DNA from 3 places in the Rhizobium sp. Nf11,1 genome. Region 2 is predicted to be linked to each of the others. Evidence: riboswitches for the same ligand, from Rfam matches in the RefSeq annotation. Region 2 holds a riboswitch; each other region holds the start of a gene.
What was found. A riboswitch is a leader RNA that binds a small molecule or an ion and turns the genes downstream of it on or off. The one in region 2 is predicted to bind thiamine pyrophosphate.
Positions count from the first base shown of each region.

Region 1: it holds a riboswitch for thiamine pyrophosphate, as region 2 does, so the genes downstream of both, thiM (hydroxyethylthiazole kinase) here and ACQ7C1_RS20895 (ABC transporter permease) in region 2, are expected to answer to the same signal.
Region 3: it holds a riboswitch for thiamine pyrophosphate, as region 2 does, so the genes downstream of both, thiC (phosphomethylpyrimidine synthase ThiC) here and ACQ7C1_RS20895 (ABC transporter permease) in region 2, are expected to answer to the same signal.

Region 1 covers NZ_JBOBHU010000009.1:84,450-91,818, forward strand. Annotated here, with positions in the region: gene thiD (bifunctional hydroxymethylpyrimidine kinase/phosphomethylpyrimidine kinase) at 1-457, opposite strand, end outside; gene thiE (thiamine phosphate synthase) at 454-1,089, opposite strand; gene thiM (hydroxyethylthiazole kinase) at 1,086-1,889, opposite strand; TPP riboswitch at 1,935-2,031, opposite strand; gene ACQ7C1_RS15385 (DUF1349 domain-containing protein) at 2,165-2,749, opposite strand; gene ACQ7C1_RS15390 (ABC transporter substrate-binding protein) at 2,973-4,499, shown strand; gene ACQ7C1_RS15395 (ABC transporter permease) at 4,583-5,524, shown strand; gene ACQ7C1_RS15400 (ABC transporter permease) at 5,524-6,393, shown strand; gene ACQ7C1_RS15405 (RidA family protein) at 6,441-6,953, shown strand; gene ACQ7C1_RS15410 (aminotransferase class V-fold PLP-dependent enzyme) at 7,087-7,369, shown strand, end outside.
Region 2 covers NZ_JBOBHU010000014.1:102,410-109,778, reverse strand. Annotated here, with positions in the region: gene ACQ7C1_RS20905 (SDR family NAD(P)-dependent oxidoreductase) at 1-606, opposite strand, end outside; gene soxR (redox-sensitive transcriptional activator SoxR) at 731-1,201, opposite strand; TPP riboswitch at 1,534-1,647, shown strand; gene ACQ7C1_RS20895 (ABC transporter permease) at 1,757-2,563, shown strand; gene ACQ7C1_RS20890 (ABC transporter ATP-binding protein) at 2,560-3,372, shown strand; gene ACQ7C1_RS20885 (ABC transporter substrate-binding protein) at 3,437-4,447, shown strand; partial or broken gene ACQ7C1_RS20880 (acyltransferase family protein) at 4,537-5,756, shown strand; gene ACQ7C1_RS20875 (sugar transferase) at 5,924-6,661, shown strand; gene ACQ7C1_RS20870 (F0F1 ATP synthase subunit epsilon) at 7,065-7,369, opposite strand, start outside.
Region 3 covers NZ_JBOBHU010000002.1:410,310-417,678, reverse strand. Annotated here, with positions in the region: gene ACQ7C1_RS04855 (hypothetical protein) at 1-14, shown strand, start outside; gene ACQ7C1_RS04850 (hypothetical protein) at 328-639, shown strand; partial or broken gene ACQ7C1_RS04845 (cold-shock protein) at 801-989, opposite strand; gene ACQ7C1_RS04840 (thiamine phosphate synthase) at 1,089-1,715, opposite strand; gene ACQ7C1_RS04835 (thiazole synthase) at 1,712-2,485, opposite strand; gene thiS (sulfur carrier protein ThiS) at 2,487-2,684, opposite strand; gene thiO (glycine oxidase ThiO) at 2,681-3,667, opposite strand; gene thiC (phosphomethylpyrimidine synthase ThiC) at 3,670-5,502, opposite strand; TPP riboswitch at 5,597-5,728, opposite strand; gene ACQ7C1_RS04815 (metallophosphoesterase family protein) at 5,994-7,262, shown strand; gene ACQ7C1_RS04810 (AAA family ATPase) at 7,262-7,369, shown strand, end outside.

The DNA.
Region 1 (7,369 bases), on a different contig from region 2:
TGGTCGCGACCGGCTGGTGCAACAGGGCCGCGGCCTCGGGCAGGTTCGGGGTAAGGAGGGTTGCGAGCGGCAGCAGCCGCCGGGTCAGCACGTCGACCGCTTCGGGCGCGAGCAGGGCAGCACCACCCTTGGCGATCATCACCGGGTCGAGAACTATGGGGATTCCCGGTCGACCGGCAAGGGCTGCGGCGACAGCTTCGGCTATGCCGGCATTGGCGATCATGCCGATCTTGACGGCGTCGACGCGCACATCGGCGAAGACGGCATCGATCTGGTCGGCGACGAATTGCGGCGGCACCAGATGCACGCCGGTCACCCCTTGCGTGTTCTGTGCCGTTAACGCTGTGAGCACTGCCATGCCGTAAACGCCACGGGCGCCAAACGCCTTGAGATCGGCCTGGATGCCGGCGCCGCCGGAGGGATCCGAGCCGGCGATGGAGAGGACGTTGCGGATCATGGGCGGACCTTTCGGATTTCTGCGGCGATGCGGCGGGCGGCGGCCTCGGGGTCCGGCGTGCCCGCAATGGCGGAGACGACGGCAAGCCCTTCGGCTCCGGCTGCAAACACTTCGGCCACATGCTCCGCCTTGAGGCCGCCGATGGCGACGGACGGCACCGGCGATGCCTTCACCAGCCTGGCAAGACCATCAAAGCCGACCGGCTGCTTGTGGTCGGCCTTGGTCGGCGTCGCAAAGACAGGTCCGACGCCGGCATAATCGACAATATCAGGGTCGACGGCGGCAGCGAGCCGGGCTGTTTCCACCGAGAGACCAAGGATCATCTCGGGTCCGATCATGTCTCGTGCCCTGCGCGCATTCATATCCTCCTGGCCGACATGCAGGCCATCGGCGCCGATCGCGACCGCAGCCTCGACATCGTCATTAACGATGAGGAGGGCGCCGGTTCCAACGAGCGCCTCTCTCAAGGCGCGGCCGGTCTCGATCATGCTGGCCGTGCCGGCATGTTTGTCGCGCAACTGCACCATCGTCGCGCCGCCGGCAACGGCAAGCCGCGCCGTCTCGATCATGCCGATTCCGGCGCAGAGATCGGGATCGAGAACGAGATAGAGCGAAAGGTCGAAGCGCTTCATGCGACCGATACCCTTGCCCTGGCATCGAGCGTTTCGGCGTCGATCGCAGCCAGCGCATCGAGGAAGCGCCAGGAAAAGGAGCCCGGGCCGGCGGCGCCGAGCGCTGCATCTTCGCCGGCGACGGCGAAGGTCGCAAGCGCGGCGACAGTCGCGCCGAAGAGATCTTCGGGCGCGGTCGCGGCAAAGGCGCCGACGAGGCAGGTGAGCGAGCAGCCGAGCGCGGTGACCTGCGGCATCAGGGCCGATCCGCCCGCAATACGGACTGCCCTTGCGCCATCGGTGACGAAATCGACAGCACCGGTGACGGCGACGATGGTCCGCTGCCTCTCCGCCAGCCGCCGTGCCGAATCCTCCGCCTGTTCGACTGGATCGCGGCTGTCGACGCCCTGACCACGGCTCTCGCCGCCGGCAAGCGCGATGATCTCGGAGGCGTTGCCGCGGATAATCGTCGGGCGAAGCTCCAGAAGGTCGGCCACCGCGGCGCGACGGAAGCCCGTGGCGTAATGGGCCACCGGATCGAGCACCCAGGGTTTGCCGGCCGCATTGGCGGCCTTGGCAGCCCCCTGCATGCCTTCGAGCCATTGCGTCGAGAGCGTGCCGATGTTGATGGTCAAAGCATTGGCGATGCCGGCGAATTCGCCGGCTTCTTCAGCGGCATGCACCATGGCGGGCGAAGCGCCCGCGGCCAGCAGGACGTTGGCCGCGATATTCATCGCGACATAATTGGTGATGCACTGAACGAGCGGCGGCTTTTCGCGCATCGCCTTCAGCATGGCTCCCGACGTGATCTTGCTCTGCATGGTGCCCCTTTCAGGCGGGGGCGGGCGCGGGGCGCTGCTCTTACGGCGGTGCCCCGAGCGACTCCCTCCGCCGGCATTATCCGGTTCAGGTTCGAAGGGTTCTTCTCAGCCCGTCTGTCGACGAACGCCCCTGTCTCTCATCACGCTCTTTTTCGCAGAGAAGGGCGCGGCTGTCACTCCGAAAGTGAGTATTCCGGTATTTCGGAGCGGCTGCTCTTGGGCGTGGACATTGCTGGAGGCCTTCCCAGCGCAATCCTGAAGGCATCCAATTTTGCCTAACTCAAATCATGCAGCCCCGTCGTAATAGCCTGGCTGATTGAAAACTCCGAAAATCGAACCCCCAAACCACTCCGCTCCGGCGTACAGGCTGTCGGCCCGACCTCATAGCGATCGGCAGCCGGGAAGGGTGCTAGCCGCAGCAACGGCCAGCGGCTACCGTCGCGGGAGCCCTGGATGCGCACGGCGCCGTTTGCGACAGTCACACGGATGCGGAAATCCTCCAATTCCTTGAAGGGCTGCGACACCGACCAGTCTGACTTTCCGTCGGTGACGACGGTGCTGAGGAAGGCTTCGCCGTCGGTGAATTCGACGCCTGTTTTCACCCAGCGGCTCTCGTCGATGCGTACCATCAGGCCGGCCTGATCGTAGAGGGTGCGGAATTCGCCCTGGACGCGGATCTGTGCGGTGAAGCTGTCGCCGGTGGGAAAGGCGAGGAAGTGGCCGGTGTCGCGGGTGAAGCCGTAATAGGTCTCGCGCCAGAAATCGGTCTTTTCGCCTGTCGTCATCGTCAGGCCGGTTTCGTCGGCGTGCCAGCTGGCCGGCTCGTTCAGCCATTTCCCGTCATTGAAGTCGATGCTCATTCGCTTCTCCCTTCCTTTAATCTTGCCGCAGGGCAGTCGTCTCACTTGGCGTATCACGCAGGCCCCGTGCGGAGAACTAGCGCAGCTGAAGATGGTGCTTTCCGGAAACGCGCCATCCGCGGCTGCATAATCGACCGCTCATGCTTGACACGATAGCTTCAGCTTCTATTCTGTTACAAAAAGATGAATTACATAATTGTGGAACTAAATCGGGAGCTCTCATATGAAAACATTCGTCGCATTCCTTCTCGGCACCGCGCTCGTCGCCCTGCCTTCGACCCTGCTCGCTCAGGAAAAGGGCGGCGTCATCAATGTCGCGACGATCGGCGAGCCGCCGACGCTCGATCCGATGTCGTCCACGGCTGATCTCGTCGGCATCGTCACGCAGCATATTTTCGAGACGCTCTACACTTTCGACAAGAGCTGGAACGTCACGCCGCTTCTCGCTGAAAGCCTGCCCGAGATCAGCGCCGACGGCAAAACCTATACGATCAAGCTCAGGACTGGCGTCAAGTTCCACGACAATACCGATATGACGTCCGAGGATGTGGTCGCTTCGCTTACCCGCTGGATGAAGATCGCCTCGCGCGGCAAGCAGGTGGCCGGCTTTATCGACAAGATCGCGGCTACCGATCCTTCGATGGTTACGATCACGCTGAAGCAGCCCTATGCGCCGCTGACCTCGCTGCTCGCCTTCAACAATTCGGCGGCGATCATCATCCCGTCCGAAAAACAGGACGAGCCGATGAAGGAGTTCATCGGCACCGGACCCTATATGCTGAAGGAACGGAAAGCCGACCAGTATATCCAGCTTGTCCGCTTCGATGGGTACAAGCCGCGCAGCGGCGAGAGCGATGGTTATGGCGGCGCGCGTCATCAATATCTCGATGAAATCCGCTTCGTGCCGGTGCCGGACCCGAACACCCGCGTCGAGGCCGCCGTTTCCGGGCAGTACGACTATGTCGACTCGATCCCGGTCGAATCCTACGACAAGCTAAAGGCCTCGACCGCCGCGCAGCCGGTCATGCTGAAGCCCTTCGGTTATCCGGTTTTTGTCTTCAACACCAAGGAAGGTGTGGCTGCCAAGGTCGATGTGCGCAAGGCGATCCGCCAGGCGCTCAGCATGGAAGACATGCTGGCGGCCGCCTTCGGCAGCAAGGATTTCTATGCGCTCGATGGCGCCATCTATCCCAAGACCTTTGCCTGGTCGACCGATGCCGGCGTCGAGGGCGCCTATAATGTCGCCGATCCGGAAGGGGCCGCGGCCGCCGCCAAGAAGGCCGGCTACAATGGCGAGCCGATCCGCATCCTGACCAGCCGTCAATACGAGTTCCATTACAAGATGGCGCAGGTCGCCGCCGAATATCTGAAGCTTGCCGGCTTCACCGTCGATATGCAGGTGGTGGACTGGGCGACGCTGACGCAGCGCCGCACCGATCCGAAGCTCTGGGATATCTATATCACCCACAGCCCCTTCCTGCCGGAGCCGGCCCTCATCGGTTCGCTGTCGACGAGTTCGCCCGGCTGGTGGGACACGCCGGCCCGCAAGTCGGCCGTCGATGCCTTCACCTCCGAAGTCGATCCGAAGAAGCGCGTGGCGCTCTGGGCCGATGTCCAGAAGGCCGTCTATGCCGATGCACCCTTCATGAAGATCGGCGATTTCAACGCCGTCTCGGCAAAGTCGGTCAAGCTTGAAGGGGTGGATCCTGCTCCGTGGCCGTATTTCTGGAACGCTTCAATCAAGAAGTGAGCATCACCGCCGGTGCCGGTCCTTCGCGATCGGTACCGGTCATCTTTTCTGCCGCATCTGTAAGGACTTGAAGGCCGGCATTCATGATACGCTACATCCTCCAGCGCCTGTTCGGCATGATCGTCGTGATGTTCCTGGTCGTCACGATCGTCTTCGTCATCGTGCGCGTGACGCCGGGTGATCCGGCGGCCGTCATGCTCGGGCCGGATGCGACGCCGCAGGATATTGGCGACCTCAGAAGCCGGCTCGGCCTCGATCAGTCGCTCGGCCTGCAATATGTCTATTATATCGGCCAGCTACTGAAGGGCGATCTCGGCCAGTCGATCTTTCTGAACATGCCGGTCACATCGGCGCTCATCGACCGGGCCGAGCCGACCTTCTTCCTGACGCTGTTTTCGCTTGCCATCGCCAGCATCATCGCGCTGCCGATCGGCATCTATGCCGCCTATCGGCGCGGTTCCTTCATTGATCAGGCGGCAACGACGCTCGCCATGTTCGCCGCCAGCATTCCAAGCTTCTGGCTCGGTCTCATTCTCATGCAGTTCTTCGCCGTCCGGCTCAATCTCTTCCCGGTCTCCGGTTATGGCGGCCCGGGCTCGACCTTCATCGACCGGATGTATCATCTGACGCTGCCGGCCTTTGCGCTCGGCATCGTCTCTTCGGCGCTAATCCTGCGCTTCACCCGTGCCTCGATGCTCGATGTGCTCGGCGACGATTATATCCGCACGGCGCGCGCCAAGGGGCTGATCGAGCGCAAGGTCATCCTCAAGCACGCGCTGAAGAATGCGTTGATCCCGATCCTGACGGTGCTCGGCCTGACGGCGGCGGTGCTGATCTCGGGCGCTGTCGTCACCGAAACCGTTTTCGGACTGCCGGGTGTCGGAAATCTCGTCGTTTCGGCGGTGCTGCGCCGCGACTATCCCGTCATTCAAGGGGCGCTGCTCGTCATCGCCGCCCTCTACGTGCTGATCAATTTTGCGATCGACATGCTCTACCTGCTGGTCGATCCGAGGGTGCGGTACTGATGGCCGACGTCGCAATCAAACCCGTCGAAAGCGAAGGCAGCAAGTTCGTCCGCCGCCTGATGAAGCGCAGGACGGTGGCCTTCGGCCTGCTGATCCTGACGGTCTTCGTGCTGCTGGCGGTGTTAGCACCGGTGGTCGCGCCCTATTCGCCGTCGAAGCTTTCCATCGTCAACCGTCTGAAGCCGCCGAGCGGCACCTTCTTTTTCGGCACCGACGAGTTCGGCCGCGACGTCTTCTCGCGCACGATTTTCGCCGGCCGCCTGTCGCTGCTCGTCGGTGCGGCTGTTGTGGCCTTGTCGGCGGCCATCGGCGTGACGCTCGGCCTGCTTGCCGGCTTCTTTCAAAAGCTCGATACGCCGATCGCCCGGCTGATCGACGCGATGATGGCCTTTCCGGATATCCTGCTCGCCATCGCCCTCGTCGCCGCTCTCGGCCCGTCCTTGACGACGGTCATCATTGCGCTGTCGATCGTCTACTCGCCGCGCCTTGCCCGTATCGTCCGCGCCTCGACGCTTGTCATTCGCGAGCTGCCCTATGTCGAGGCGGCGAGGGCGCTCGGCATTTCGACTTTCCACATCATGACGCGACACGTGTTGCGCAATCTGCTGTCGCCGATCCTGGTACAGGCCACCTTCCTCTTTGCCAGCGCCATGCTTGCCGAAGCCGGCCTCTCCTTCCTCGGCCTCGGCGTCAGCCCCGAAGTGCCGACCTGGGGAACGATGATCGCTGCCGGCCGGCAATATATCGGGCAGGCCGACTGGGTGACGGTTTTCCCCGGCGTGGCGATCGTCCTCTCGGTGCTGTCGCTGCAGATGGTCGGCGACGGCCTGAGAGACATGCTCGATCCAAGACTTCGCAAGGACCTTTAATCCGCCGACAGAGGTCGCCCAATCCAAATCCGCCAATAGAAATTCGCATGACAGGAGTTCGCGTGAATCAGTTCCCCGCCGCCGCCGGCAAGGTCGAGAACTCGCCTTACCAACGGTTAGCCGCGCTTGGCATAACGCTGCCGCCGCCACCGCCGCCGATCGCCAATTTCGTGACGCATGTGCTAGAAGGCAACATGCTCTATCTCTCCGGCCAGGGCCCGCGCGAGGCCGATGGCTTCCTGCATGCCGGCAAGGTCGGCGGCGGAGTTGGTGTCGAGGAAGCTTACCGACATGCGCGGCTGACCGGCATCAACCTGCTTGCCGTCATGCATGAAGCGCTTGGCGATCTCTCCCGCGTCAGGCGGGTGGTCAAGCTGCTCGGCATGGTGAATGCCATGCCCGAGTTCGAGGATCATCCGAGCGTCATCAACGGCTGCTCGGATCTGTTGATCGCCGTATTCGGCGCGGCCGGCGAACATGCCCGCTCGGCGGTCGGCTTCGGCTCGCTGCCCGGCAATATCACCGTCGAGATCGAGGCCATCGTCGCCTTGCATGGCTGAACGTGTTTTCGTGTTTGGAGTGGTCTTCGGATGACTTATTTCTATTTTAACAGGCATCCTTCCCCCGGCTGCTCGACACTACCAGATGGCCGCGCCATGTTCTGCCCTTCCTCCCAGACTTTCGGAGATCTTCATGCCCGATGATATCAGACCTTCGCTCGGCCTTCGTCCCGTCATCAATGTGTCCGGCACGATGACCAGCCTCGGCGCCTCGATCGTCGTTCCGGAGGCGATCGAGGCGATGGCAGCGATCCTGCCGCACTTCGTCGAAATCAACGACTTGCAGCGCAAGGCAAGCAGCGTCATCGCCCGGCTGACCGGCGGGGAGGCCGGTTTCGTCACCGCCTCCTGCTCGGCCGGCATTTCGCTTGCCGTCGCCGGCGCAATCACCGGCGACAATCTGTTGGCGATCGAGA
Region 2 (7,369 bases):
ATAGCGCTCGTGGAAATCCGTCTCGATCGTTCCGGGCGAGACACAATTGACGCGGATGCCATCCGGCGCCAGCTCGCGGGCAAGCGCCTTGGAATAGGTTGAAACGAAGGCTTTCGAGGCAGAATAAATCGAAGAACCGGGGCTGCCGCCGGTCAGCGCGGAAATTGAAACGGTGTTGACGATGGCAGCGCCTTCCGCCGCCTTCAATGCCGGCAGCAACGCACGCGTCAGCGCCACCACCGACGTCTGGTTCAAACGCACAATCGCCTCATAATCTGCGTCAGTCAGTGTGGCAGCTGGAAAACGGCCGAGCATAGTGCCGGCGTTGTTGACGAGCACATGCACCTTGTCGAAAAAGGTAAGCGCATTTTCGGCAAATTGCGCAGCGCCGCCAGCGGCAGTGAAATCGGCGTGCAGCAACAGCGCCCGTCTTTCGGATTCAGCCGTCAGCAGAAAATCCGGCAGATCGCGCCCCGGTTTGCGTCCGGTATGGACGATCACCTTCGCGCCGCAGTCCAGGAACTGCCGGGCCACTTCGAGACCGATGCCCCGCCCGGCGCCGGTTACGATGACATTGCGATTCTCGAATAGTCTCGGATGGAACACGAAGCCGTCCTCCTCGCGGACAATGCCGCCTGTTGCGCCATTCGCCCTTAACATATGAGCGCGCCGGCCGAAAGAAAGGCAGGCATCATCTTTCCGCCAGAGGCTGGCGCTCTTCCCTGAAAGTTCATACTTCGATTTCTGTCTCCAGCAGCCGTGCGCCTGGCCCTTCCTCGCCGAGCTGATCGAAGGGATTGCGCAACGGACAGCTTTCGATCGACAGGCAACCGCAGCCGATGCAGCCGGTCAGACGGTCTCGCAGCAGGCTCAGCCGTCTGATTCGCGTGTCGAGTTCATCCTTCCAGCGCGCCGACAGCGTCTGCCAGTCGGCAATCGTCGGCGTGCGCCCCTGCGGCAGGGAGGCAAATGCCGTCTGGATTTCCGAAAGCGGAATGCCGACACGTTGCGCCACCTTGATGATGCCGAGCCGGCGAAGGACATCGCGTCCGTAGCGCCGCTGGTTGCCGCGCGTGCGGATACTCGAGATCAGCCCCTTGGCCTCATAGAAATGCAGCGCCGAGACGGCAAGACCACTGCGTTGCGCCACTTCGCCGACCGTCAGAAGCCTGCCGAGCGGCGTTGCAGAAATCCTATTCATGGCCTATTGACCTCAATATTAGTTGAGGTTTTATAACCGCTGCTTCCCCGGCCGTAAAGCACGAGGCGCAGGAAGGAGCGTCAGTGAGATCATCCGGTCGATACAAGCTGAAATGATGGTGTCGGCGCTTGCCCGCGCCCGCACCAATCGCCCCTGCCGATATTGCCGCCTGAAAGACAAGCGCTCGGGTTCCGTTCCCGGCAGGTACGGAACCTCGGAAAACACCCGGACAGGACCTCCGTCCGGGTGTTTTTTATCAGCGCCCCATCCGACCGGGCGGACGGGTTTGCAATTTTGCGGTTGCGGCAAGAAAACCCCGATGATAGTTTTCGCCGAAATAACAGGGGAGCTCCGTGTCGCCGGGGCTGAGATGTGAGGCGCAAGCCTCCGGACCCTTCTAAGCTGATCTGGGTAATGCCAGCGGAGCGAGGTCCAAATGTATTCCGGCGCGCAAGTGTCACTCTACCGGACGTCCGGCAATTCCGTCGGCATCCCTATCGATGCCCTCGACAGGTTTGCGCGAACGGCCCGGCGAAACCCTGAAATCGAACGCCGATGACATCGCCACGACCATCGGATTCGCGCCTTGCGACGCTCTATCTCGCCGTGTACCGGGCAATGCCCGCCTTGCTCGCAGGCTTTGCTTTTCTGGCGGCATGGGAACTCTATGTCGATCTTTCCGGCATCAAACCGTCCATTCTGCCGGCACCTTCGCGTATCCTCGTCCAGGGCTGGCTGAACCGAGAGGGGCTGATATCAAACACCTGGCCGACGCTCGGCGCGACACTCGGCGGTTTCGCCCTGTCGCTCGCCTTCGCCTTCGCCTCTTCGATCCTGATGGATTTCATGCCCTTCATGCGCCGGGCAATGCTGCCGATCTTCATCGCCAGCCAGACTTTGCCGCTGGTGGCGATCGCGCCTCTCGTCGTCCTCTGGTTCGGTTTCGGCCTTTTGCCGAAGATATTGCTGGTGGCGCTCGTCACCTTCTTTCCGCTGCTTGTTGCCCTGCTTCAGGGCTATGAGGCGACCGATCGCGACATTGCCGAGCTCTTGAATTCGATGAAAGCGAGCCGCTGGCGCATTTTCCGCCTGGCGCGGTTTCCCTCGTCGCTGCCCTATTTCTTTGCCGGCCTTCGAATCTCGATCACCTATGCGGTCGTCGGCGCGATCTTTGCCGAATATGCCGGCGCTGCAAGCGGCCTCGGCATTTATATCCTCAACGCCAAGAACAATTTCCGTCCCGATCTCGTGCTCGCCGCCGTGATCGTCAGCGCTCTGCTGACGCTCTGCCTCTTCGCGCTGACGCTGGTTATCCAGCGTTTCGTCATGCCTTGGCAGCCATCTCAGGAGCGGCGCCGATGACCGGTCAGATGCTTGAGCTGCGCAACATCTCGAAGTCCTTCGACGGCATGAAAGTTCTAGACGACATTTCGCTCGCCGTCGCAGACGGCGAGTTCGTCTCGATCGTCGGCCCATCCGGCTCCGGAAAATCGACCGTGCTGAGACTGCTGACACAGGCGCTGCGACCCGATTCCGGCGCCATGCTTTTCAACGGCGCAGCGCTGGAACAGACGCCGCATTCCTTTGCCTTCATGCCGCAACGCGATGCGCTGATGCCCTGGCGCCGGATCATCGATAATGCCGCGCTCGGTCTGGAAGTGAAGGGCATGGCTCGCCGGGCTGCACGCGCCGCTGTCGCGCCCCTCTTCGAGCGGTTCGGCCTTGCCGGCTTCGAGCATCACTACCCCGCCTCTCTTTCCGGCGGCATGCGCCAACGTGCTGCGCTGCTGCGCACCGTCATCCAGGAGCAGGACATGCTGCTGCTCGACGAGCCCTTCGGCGCGCTCGATGCGCTGACCCGCACGCAGATCCAGGAGTGGCTGCAAGGCATGTGGACCGAACATCGCTGGACGGCGCTGCTGATCACCCACGATGTTCGCGAGGCCGTTTTCCTCTCCGACCGGATCTACGTGCTGTCTGCCCGTCCGGCACGTGTCATCCGCGAATTCCGCGTTCCCCTGCCCCGCCCGAGAAGCATTGCCGATCTCGGTTCGCCGGCGGCCCAGGCGATCGAGACCGAAATCCTGCAAACCCTGCTTCATCCGCCAGAACAGGGTGGTTTTAGGCCGGTCGGCCCAAAATCTGAATCCTGTTCCAATTTAAAGAGTTAGAGTCTGATGTCGTTCGAAAACCGTACTTTTCGGCGTCATGCTCTAAAGACCTGAGGAGGTCACCATGCCGCTTCTCACCCGCCGCCAGACGATGCTCGCCGCCATCGCGACAAGCCTCGCCGGCCGCGTCGCCTTCGCTCAATCGGCGCCCGCAAAGGTTCGTATCGCGCTCGACTGGACGCCCAACACCAATCACATCGGCATCTACGTCGCCAAGGCGAAGGGCTTCTACGCGGCCGCCGGCCTCGATGTCGAAATTCTACCCTTTACCGACACGAGTGCCGGCACGCTGGTATCAAACGGGGTCGCCGATTTCGGCATCAGTAGCGAGATCGAGGCCCTGACGCAGCGTGCTGGCGGCGGTGACGTGAAGATGGTCTACGGCGTCGTCCAGACGGAAACCGCACGCCTGATCTTCAAGGGCGGGCGGGACGACATCAAGAGCCCTAGAGATCTCGATGGCAAGACCTATGGAGGCTTCGGCGGCACTTGGGAAAGCGCGCTGGTCTCGGCGATGATCCGCAATGACGGCGGCAAGGGCGACGTCAAGACCGTCACCCTTGGCACCTCCGCCTATGAGGCGCTGGACAATGGCTCGATTGACTTCACGCTGGAGATCTACACCTGGGAGGGCATCGCCGCTGAGCTGGAAAATCGGCAGATCAGCCGCTTCCACTATTCCGATTACGGCATTCCCGACGAGCAGACGACAGTCATCGTTTCCAGTGACGCCTATCTCTCTGCCAGTCGAGAACACGCGCGCGCCTTCATCCAGGCCACGCGTCAAGGCTACGTCTACTCCATCGATCATCCCGACGAAGCCTGCGACCTGCTGATATCAGGAAGTAACGGTGCGCTGATGAACACGGAACTGGTAAGAGCATCTCAGAAGGCGTTGATCGAAGGCCATTTCCTGAGATCCGAGTCCGGCGTGATCGGCACGCTTGATCCGGCAAAGGCCGATGCCATCGGCGCTTTCCTGGTCGAGAACGGCATTCTCGTCGATGCGAATGGCGTCGTGCTCAAGGAGAAGCCGGACTTTTCCACCTATTACACCAACGAACTCCTCGGCTGAGCTCGCCCCGGGCCTTGCCGAGGCGGTCTTCCCAGGCAATGCTTTGCGCCTGGGCGGTTTGAGCCGAATCGGGCAGGGCGGGGAACGACATGCGAGCACAGGACAGACTGGCCGGAGCCGACTTTCTGCGCGCAATGGCCTGCTTGTTGGTGCTCGCGCACCATCTCGCGCTCCGGCTGGATATGCGCAGAATTCCGGATGAATTTGCGGCAACGGCAAACGTTCTCCGCTTCGGCAATTTCGGCGTCGCCATCTTCTTCGTGCTCAGCGGCTTTCTGCTTGCCCGCCCCTTCTGGCACGCTCTCGACGCCGGCGGCGCCATGCCCACCCTTGGGCACTACGTCATCCGCAGGTTGGCGCGCATCGCTCCGGGCTTCTGGGTCGCCACCAGCGTCAGCTTCGTCCTTAGCCTGACGCTGCTTGCCCTGCCGCTGACGCCGGAACTCGTCGTCCGCTACGTCTCGGGACTGTTGTTCATGAGCCAGTGGCATTGGCGCACGTTTTTTCCCGTCGAAGCCGATGGACCGCTCTGGTCCATTCCCTTCGAGGTCACCAGCTATGTGCTCCTCCCGGTCGGCTTTTTCGTGCTGTTTCGCTTGCCGCTGCTGCGGCAACGTCCGTTCTTCGCCCGCGCCGCCTGGCTCTGCGTCATTGCCGTGGTCCTTCTTGCCCATCTGATGATCCTGAGGCTCTTTGCGCTCGACGATATCGGTCGCGGCTGGGCATATGGCCTTCAGGGTGGAGCGAAGGAATGGATGCCCAACTATAATCCGATCGGCTTCTTTGCTGTCTTCGCGCTCGGCGCGCTTGCCGCCGGCATCGAAGTGATGTTGCCCGCAAGACGATCTCCCTGGTTCGACGCCGCGGCACTCCTCGCCGTCGCGGTTGCCGCTTACCGCCTCCTCATATCCCCAGGCGGCTCGGCCGAAGGTTACGGTTGGCTTGACATCCCCTATGGATTTCCGGTCTTCCCACTGGCCGTTGCAACAGCGCTCGTTTCACTCAACCATTCGCAGCGTCTGGGCAGACTGCTTGATAACCCCCCCGTCCGCTACATCGCCAAGATCTCCTTCGGCATTTACATCTGGCAGGAGATCATCCTGACATTGATCCAGAGACTGGACCCCGGCTCGTTCGGCGCCTCCTCCGAGAATGTGGTCACCGGCTGGCTGCAATCCTGCACACTGACAGCGGCGCTCGTTTTTCTGGTGGCAAGCCTCAGTTATTATCTGTTGGAACGACCAGTAATCGATTTTGGCAATCGCCTGACATCGCGCCGCCTGATCGGGCTACTCCTTTAGAAGTATAATTTCGGACGCCGCTCAACTAGAGGCATTAAGGTTAACGCGAAATACTCCCATTTTTGGCGTCTTTATGCTTACCGATTTCTTATTTATAACGATGACAAACCATACGTAAGCATGTATCTGTCTCCCCGCTGTTCAGTATCGCATCTAAACTTCTGGGCATTGAGTAATGTATGCTTTTACTTCGAAGATAAGTTCACGCTTCGATTCGTCTCAGCGTCAGAACAAAATCCGGACCCTGGTTGTAGCGAACTCCAACATTCGCCAACCGGACAGCTTTTCCGGTGTCGAAGGGAGGGCGGCTCTGCGATTGGCCGTAAAGCGGCTGATTGATATCGTCATCTCGGCCAGCGCTCTGCTCGTACTGGCGCCGCTTTTCCTGGCAATCGCTCTTTTCATCAAACTCGACGATGGAGGCCCCGTATTCTTCCGCCAGATCCGTTGGGGCCTGAACGGGCGGAAGATCACCGTCTTCAAGTTCCGCTCGATGCACATCGAAGCTTGCGATCCCAGCGGCATTCAGCAGACCGTCAAGGGCGACAGCCGGGTGACCGGCTTCGGCGCTATGCTCCGCAGGACCAACATTGACGAGCTGCCGCAGCTTCTGAACGTCCTCAGGGGCGACATGTCCCTGGTCGGGCCGCGCTGCCATGCCATCAACATGCGCGCAGCCGGCCGGCTCTACGAAGAATTGGTGCCGAACTACCACCATCGTCACGTCATGCGCCCCGGCATCACCGGCCTCGCGCAGACACGCGGCTGGCGCGGGCCGACCGCACGGCCGCTGCAAGCCCGGGCCCGGATCGCCTGCGATATCTATTATGTCAGGCATTTCAGTCTGCTGCTCGACCTGAAAATCCTGTTCAAGACGCTGGTCATCGAGCTGCGCGGCGGCACCGGCTTCTAGGGCAATTCCAGGAAAAGTATGGAACGGTTTTCCGTTCGGAATCGCGTAAAACGAAATCTTAGGGCGATTCTGCGCTTCGGTGAAAACCTGAACCGCTCTCGAACCCTCCTGGTTGGTCCATAGCGTCGCGCGCGCAAAAGTGCGACACTGCGAAAAGGACATCAGCCAAACGAAGCGCTAAAGCGCGAGAAGCAAGTCAGCAACGCGAGTATCAAGGGCCGTAGCACCTTTGCGCGCCCTGAAGACGCGCGGCGCTGCAAATGTGGCCTCTCGGTCATGAGCCGGACAAAAGCGGTTTTGAATGCCCGCTCTTTTTCAAATCTTTGATGAGGCGCTTCAAGTTCCCTCGCAGAAAACAAAAAAGCGGCCTCGCGGGCCGCCTTTCATCGAAGCCGTCGATTGGTCAATCCTGCTGGACGATGCCGCTAAGATGCGTCAGTTCCATGATGAAATGCTCGAGCTTCGACTTGTGCTCGTGCAACTCGGCATGTTCGAGTTCCTTGCGGGCTGCCTCGATGCGACGGGTCAGTTCGTCCTTATGGAGTTCCTCGACTGGAACGGCGGACTCTGCCAGCAACGTGCAGCCGGTCGGCAGAATGTCGGCAAAGCCGCCGAACACGACATAGTCCTGCTTCTTCCCAGAAGCTGAACGCACGCTCACGACACCCGGCTTGACCGTCGTCATCGTCGGCGCATGGTGCGCCATCA
Region 3 (7,369 bases), on a different contig from region 2:
CTACCGGCGCCTGAACAGACCTTGTTGGGTAACTTCTCGCAAAGCTCATTCGACGAAGGCCTTACCAACGCGATGGAGGGTTGCATGCCGGCGCCGTTCGAACGGCTAGACGACCTTCTCATCGCCCCCGGCGCAAGCGTCGGAGGCGCAGGAAGTCGTTGACTCTCCGTGCCATGAACTACCTGCAGCGAAAGTGCACACGGCGCCGGATTGCGCCGGCGGTCCAAGCCGTTCACTCAAGACCTTGCTGCTGCGCTTGCGAAACCATAATGCGCAACAGCCCGCCGGGAAGCGGCACAATAATGGGCACCGTCAGAGGAGGCTAGAATGCCAGAAGCACCAAACGAATTTGCGGCCAGTCCAAACGGAGACAAATGGTATCTCGAACATAACGAAACAGCGGACCAGCATACTGTCATCCATCGCGCCAACGATGCCTCCGGCGGCACTGTGACGAGATGGCCGATTTCGAGCTTTCTGGAGCACTTCGGCGATCATCCGCAAGGTCAGGCTCTTCGCGAGGCATTGCACGATGCTGGATCAGCTGAGCAGGAAGTACCGAGTGAACATACGCCCGTTGTGCAGAAACTGGTGACTTCTTTCCCTTGGTCCCGCAAAACGCAACACGTTGAGGATTGAGTACGCTCTCACTTACCTGAAAGGGTAGCCCCACGGGCGGTCTCAGGCTCGGCATATGCAAACGATGTCAGCTGGGTCGTCGAAAAAATTCCTGGCGCGGTCCTTGACGGACCTCCGTCCACTCGTCTGTACCCCTTCAAGCAGACTGAAGATTGCCAGACCGACATCTTGCCGGACTTGTCGTCATGCTCCAAGTCGTAGCCGTTCTTCTGGCCTTTGACGATTTCGCGCATGCCAGCGCGTTCCACGGCAGAAATATGGACGAACGCGTCGGGGACGCCGTTGTCAGGCTGAATGAAACCGAGCTCATTAGTGGAATTGAACAGATCCGGCGTCCGCCGCGCAAGCAAACGGAGCAACCGAAAAGTCGAATTTCGTGACGTAGTTGAGTATATGGATAATACCAGCGCCGGCAGGATCGAAGGCTTCCCCGTTTCCGGCGGGATGTATCAACCTTCATCCTCATTCGCGCGCCGCCACGGCGCGGTTGCGGCCATCCATTGCCGCGTGCGGGCCTCGGGATCCGCGTTGCGGGTGATATCGGTGACCACGGCAGCACCATCGGCGCCTTTTTCCAGCACCAGCGGCGCGCGTTCGGCAGTGATCCCGCCGATGGCGACGAGCGGTATCGCGCCGACGCGCCGGCGCCAGTCCGCAACACGTTCAATGCCTTGCGGCGCCCATTTCATCTGTTTGAGAATCGTCGGCCAGACCGGTCCGAGCGCAACGTAATCCGGCTCTGCCGCCAGCGCCGTCTCCAGCTCCGCTATGTCGTGGGTGGATAGGCCGAGCTTCAGGCCGGCGCGACGAATGGCATTCCTGTCGGCGGCCATCAGGTCCTCCTGGCCGAGATGAACGAAATCGCATCCTTCATCGATCGCAAGTTTCCAGTAGTCGTTGACGACCAATTGGCAAGCCGCTGCCGCGCAGGCAGCCTTCGATCGCCGGATCTGCTCGCGAAGCACGGAGTCGGGGCAATCCTTGATGCGCAGCTGGACGAGTTTGACGCCGAGCGGCACGAGACGCTCGATCCATTCGGCGCTGTCGACGATCAGATAGAAGGGGTCGAGCTTCACGAGAACACTGCCTTTCCGATAACGGGAGTGGATGGGACGGCGATATCACGTGGCTCCAGCGGTATGGCCCCATGCGCCAGGCGGCCGGCATCGATCGCAAGCGCGAAGGCCTCGGCAATGCTGGCGGGATCTCCGGCGCCGGCAACGGCGGTGTTGAGGAGAACGGCATCATAACCGTACTCCATGACGGTGGCGGCGTGAGACGGGCGGCCGATGCCGGCATCGATGATCAGCGGCACATCCGGAAAGTGCGCCCGGAACGATCGCAGCGCCATCGGGTTCAGCGGCCCTTGAGCGGAACCGATCGGCGCGCACCAGGGCATCAGGACGCGGCAGCCGGCATCCAGCAGCCTTTCGGCGACGACAAGGTCGTCGGTCGTATAGGGGAAGACCTGAAAGCCCTCGCCGGTCAGGATGCGGGCCGCTTCGACAAGGCCGAAGACGTCAGGCTGCAACGTATCGTGATGTCCGATGACTTCGAGCTTGATCCAGTCGGTGCGGAAGACGTCGCGCGCCATCTTCGCCGTCAACACGGCCTCCTGCACGCTGTGACATCCGGCCGTATTCGGCAGCACTTGCACGCCAAGCTCGCGGATCAGGTCGAAGAAGGCGCCGCCTGCTTTGCCGCCGGCGGCTTCGCGGCGAAGCGAAACGGTGACGATCTCGGTCTTCGAGCGCTTGACCGCCTCTGCAAGCACAGCTGGAGACGGATAGCGGGCGGTGCCGAGCAGCAGTCGGGAGCGGAATTCAACATCATAAAGTTTCAGCATCTCAGCCTCCTTGCATGGGTGCGAGAATTTCGATGCGGTCGCCTTCGCCGAGCCTGAAATCGGCACGGTCCTCGCGGTGCACCAGCTCGCCGTTGACAGCGGTTGCCAGCCATCCGCCTTCGTATTCCAGAGCGAGAAGAAGATCTGCGAGCGTCGTGGCCGCGACCTCCTGTTCCTCGCCGTTGATGATGAAGGTCATGATGCCCTCCTTTCCGGTTGCTTGTCTTCGCCAAGAAGAAGTCGCGCCACCTCGCCTGCCATGGCCGGCGCCAGTAGAAAGCCATGACGGTAGAGGCCATTGACATGGAGGGTGCGCCCCTCCTGCGTCATACGCGGCAGATTGTCGGGGTAAGCTGGCCGCACGCCTGCGCCGGTTTCCATAACCCGTGCCTCGCCGAAGGCAGGGTTGAGGGTATAGGCGGCATTCAGCAACTCCATCAGCGATCGCGCTGTAATCGGGCCGGTATCGTCACTTTCGATCATCGTCGCCCCGATCATGAAGCGATTTCCTTGCCGCGGCACGATATAGATCGGGTGGCGCGGATGCAGCAGGCGAACGGGACGGGAGAGAGAGACCTCGTTCGTTTCGACGCAAAGCATCTCTCCGCGAACGCCGCGCAATCCGGGCAGACGGCCGATCTGGGCAGCCCCGGTGCAGTCGATCACGCGATCGTAAGGGGTAAGGTCGGCATCGCCCCTGACGCCGAATGTGAGGCGCATACGGGCTTCCTCAAGTCCGGCGGCGAGCCCGGAGAGCGCCTGCCGCGGATCGAGATGCGCTTCCTGTCGGAAGAACAATGCCCTGCGGAAGCGGCCGGCGAGATCCGGTTCAAGGGCGGCGATCGCCGGCTCGTCCAGCCATTCCCATCCGCTTGTCCGGCGGCAAAAGCGGTCGAGTTCGCCGGCATCTCGCCCGGCCGCCACGACAAGCGTTCCCCCGCGATTGACATGGCCGGGCAGCGCTGCCTCCCACCAATCGGCGGCAAGACGGCCGAGCGCCAGGACCGGCTCCTCTGCGCTTTCCCGTTCGCACCATGGGGCCAGCATGCCGCCGGCAAAGCCGGATGCGCCGGTGCCGACCCGGTCGGCTTGCTCAGCGACGCTGACCCGGAAACCGTGCCGATAGAGCTGCCAGGCAACGGTGAGGCCGGCAACGCCGGCCCCCTTGACGAGAATGTGCATCGTCATTCTCCGGAAGGCGTTTTTGCGGCTTCGGCGACCGGCATGTAGAGATCGCCGCCGTCGCGATACCTGGCGGCCATGGCTTCCAGTCCTTCTTTCTGGGCTTCGGCGCGTATATCGTGGGAGATGCGCATGGAACAGAATTTCGGGCCGCACATCGAACAGAAATGCGCCACCTTGTGTGCCTCCTTCGGCAGGGTTTCGTCATGGAAGGAGCGCGCCGTATCCGGGTCGAGGGAGAGGTTGAACTGGTCTTCCCAGCGGAATTCGAACCGCGCCCGTGACAGCGCATCGTCGCGGATGCGGGCGGCCGGATGTCCCTTGGCAAGGTCGGCGGCATGAGCGGCGATCTTGTAGGTGATGACGCCGGTCTTGACGTCGCTGCGGTCAGGCAGCCCCAGATGCTCCTTCGGCGTGACGTAGCAGAGCATGGCCGTGCCGAACCATCCGATCATGGCGGCTCCGATGCCGGAGGTTATGTGATCGTAGCCTGGCGCAATGTCGGTGGTCAGCGGTCCGAGCGTATAGAAGGGAGCCTCGCCGCAGACCTTGAGCTGCTTGTCCATATTCTCCTTGATCTTGTGCATCGGCACGTGGCCCGGGCCTTCGATCATCACTTGGCAATCCCTGGCCCAGGCAATCCGGGTCAGTTCGCCGAGGGTTTCGAGCTCGGCAAATTGCGCAGCGTCATTGGCATCGGCGATCGAGCCGGGGCGAAGGCCGTCTCCAAGCGAGAAGGACACGTCGTAGGCACGGCAGATGTCGCAGATTTCCTCGAAATGCTCGTAGAGGAAACTTTCCTTGTGGTGATGCAGACACCACTTGGCCATGATCGAGCCGCCGCGTGAGACGATGCCGGTGACACGATTGACGGTGAGCGGGATATAGGCAAGCCGCACGCCCGCATGGATGGTGAAATAATCGACGCCCTGCTCGGCCTGTTCGATCAGCGTATCGCGATAGACTTCCCAGGTGAGATCTTCTGCAATGCCGTTCACTTTTTCGAGTGCCTGGTAGAGCGGCACCGTTCCAATCGGAACAGGCGAATTGCGAATGATCCATTCGCGGATGTTGTGAATGTTGCGGCCGGTGGAAAGGTCCATCACCGTGTCGGCGCCCCAGCGGATCGCCCAGACCATCTTTTCCACCTCTTCCGCCATCGACGAGGTAACCGCCGAGTTGCCGATATTGGCGTTGATCTTCACCAGGAAATTCCGGCCGATGATCATCGGTTCGGTTTCCGGGTGGTTGATGTTGGCCGGAATGATTGCCCGGCCGGCTGCGATTTCCTGGCGCACGAATTCGGACGTCACGAAATCGGGAATATCAGCGCCAAAGCTTTCGCCGTCGCGCGCGAGCGCCTCCTTCGCAGCCTGCCGGCCGAGGTTTTCGCGGATGGCGATGAATTCCATTTCCGGCGTGACGATGCCGGCGCGCGCATAGGCGAGTTGCGTGACGGCGCGGCCCGCTTTTGCCTTCAGCGGCGTGTTGCGAATAGGGAATTCCGGCGTCAGCCGCTCGCCGGTGACAAAACCATTGTCTTCAGGCTTCACCACCCGGCCTTCATAGGCCTCGACATCGCCACGCGCCCTGATCCAGCTCTCGCGCAAACGCGGCAGTCCGGCGTCGATCGAGACCGTATAGGCCGGATCAGTATAGGGACCGGACGAATCATAGACCGTTACAGGCGGTTCGCCCGAGGTCGGGTGAAGGCTGATTTCGCGCATCGGCACGCGCAGATCAGGATAGAGCGTTCCGGGCTTGGCGATCTTGGTCGAGGCCGGAAGCGGGCCGGTGGTGACGACCGGAGTAAGCTTGGGTGCGACGATATTCATGGGTGAGGCTCCAAGGTTTGACGTTTGGAGACCCAGTTCCAGTGTTGGAATGATGGAAAGACGCCTCATGCGACAAAGCGAAATCCGCCCGATAGCCGCAGCGCCCGCACCGTCCCTACGCCAGTATGAACTGGATCAGGTTCAACGGGTCACTGCGCCACAACAGGCAAAGCCGTATTGTTCAGCAGAATCTCAGCCCCTTGCCGGGACACCCCTGGTGAATGCCCTGCATCAAAGACCGCTGCGGCCCTGATGTCAAGCCGGCCCTCACGCGTTCCCATCCGGACCTTTTGAGTCGGCGGCCAGTCCGATAGAGCAGCATTGATTGTGGATGGGCCGGCTCCGCCGGCCCATTTTACTCGCCAGGACGCTGCCGCCATGCTCTGAATATTCGTGGCATGATCTGATGTTTTGCTGACGGGCGATAACGTCCGTTTATTTGTCAGACGGCGCCTGCTGGATCACCCTATCGCAACACCATTCTTGCATTCATGCCCTATCGTTTCGTTCACACTGCCGATCTCCATCTCGACTCTCCCCTGCGCTCTCTCGCGCTTCGCAACGCCGAGCTGGCCGATCTCGTCAGCGACGCCAGCCGGCAGGCGCTGGTCGCGATCGTTGATCTTTGCCTTGAGGAGCAGGTCGATGCGCTTGTTATCGCCGGTGATCTCTATGACGGCGAGCAGACGTCGATGAAGACGGCGCGCTTCCTGGCAGGCGAGCTCGAACGGCTGCACCGAGCGGGGATCTTCGTCTTCAAGATCCGGGGCAATCATGATGCGATGTCGAAGATCGCCAGGGAACTGGTGATGCCCGATACGGTGAAGATCTTCGGCGGCCATGCCGAGACTGTCGAGACCACCAAGGGCAGCTTGTCGGTCGCAATCCACGGTCTGAGCTTCGCCAAGCCGCAAGCCCCGGACCCGCTGCTGCCGAAATTCAAGCCGCCGGTAGCGGATGCCGTCAATATCGGCATCATGCATACGAGCCTGGCCGGATCGGCTGGACATGATGTCTATGCGCCCTGCAACGTGCTCGACCTGCATGCCTCGGGTTTCGACTACTGGGCGCTCGGGCATCTCCACCAGCGCAGCCATTATCCCGGCACGGCGACGGTCATCATGCCCGGCATGCCGCAGGGCCGCGACATCAATGAAGCGGGCGTCAAGACCGTGTCGCTGGTGACCGTGGCGGACGACCGGACCGTGACGGTGGAGGAGCGGCGCACAAGCATCGCGCAGTTCGAGCGCGTCAATGTCGACCTCACGGGTGTCGATGATTGGCGTGAGGCGGCCACGGTGGTCGAGACAGCGCTGATGGCGCAGCGCGACCGCACGGCTTCGCCGCATCTTGTCGCACGCCTCAGGCTTTCCGGCCGCACGCCGCTCTCCTGGCAGTTGCGGCGCGATGTCGACCTCATGCAGGCGGAAGCCGAGCGGCGCAGCGACGTGATCGGCCGCACCTGGATCGAGAAGCTGGAACTCGCCTTCGAAGCGCCCTCGATCCCCGCGGACGCGTCCGCCGCCGATCCCGTCATCGAACTCGGGGCGCTGATGCGGGACGAGGTCATCACCCGCAGCGGATTTCGCGACGAGGTCAGGGAGATGGTCCGGGACCTGCTTGCCGACCTGCCGCCCGAGAGCCGGGCATTTGCCGGCCAGAACGAGGCGGGTTTTGAACGCTTCATCGACAACCTTCTCGCCGATGGCGCCGAGGACATCGCCGCCCGGATGAAGGCGGTGGATCGGGGAGACAGCTGATGCGTCTGCGCCGCCTCGACCTCACCCGCTATGGCAAGTTCACCGATCACTCCATCGATTTCGGCGCGGCCCGTCAAGGTTCGCCGGACTTGCACATCGTTTATGGC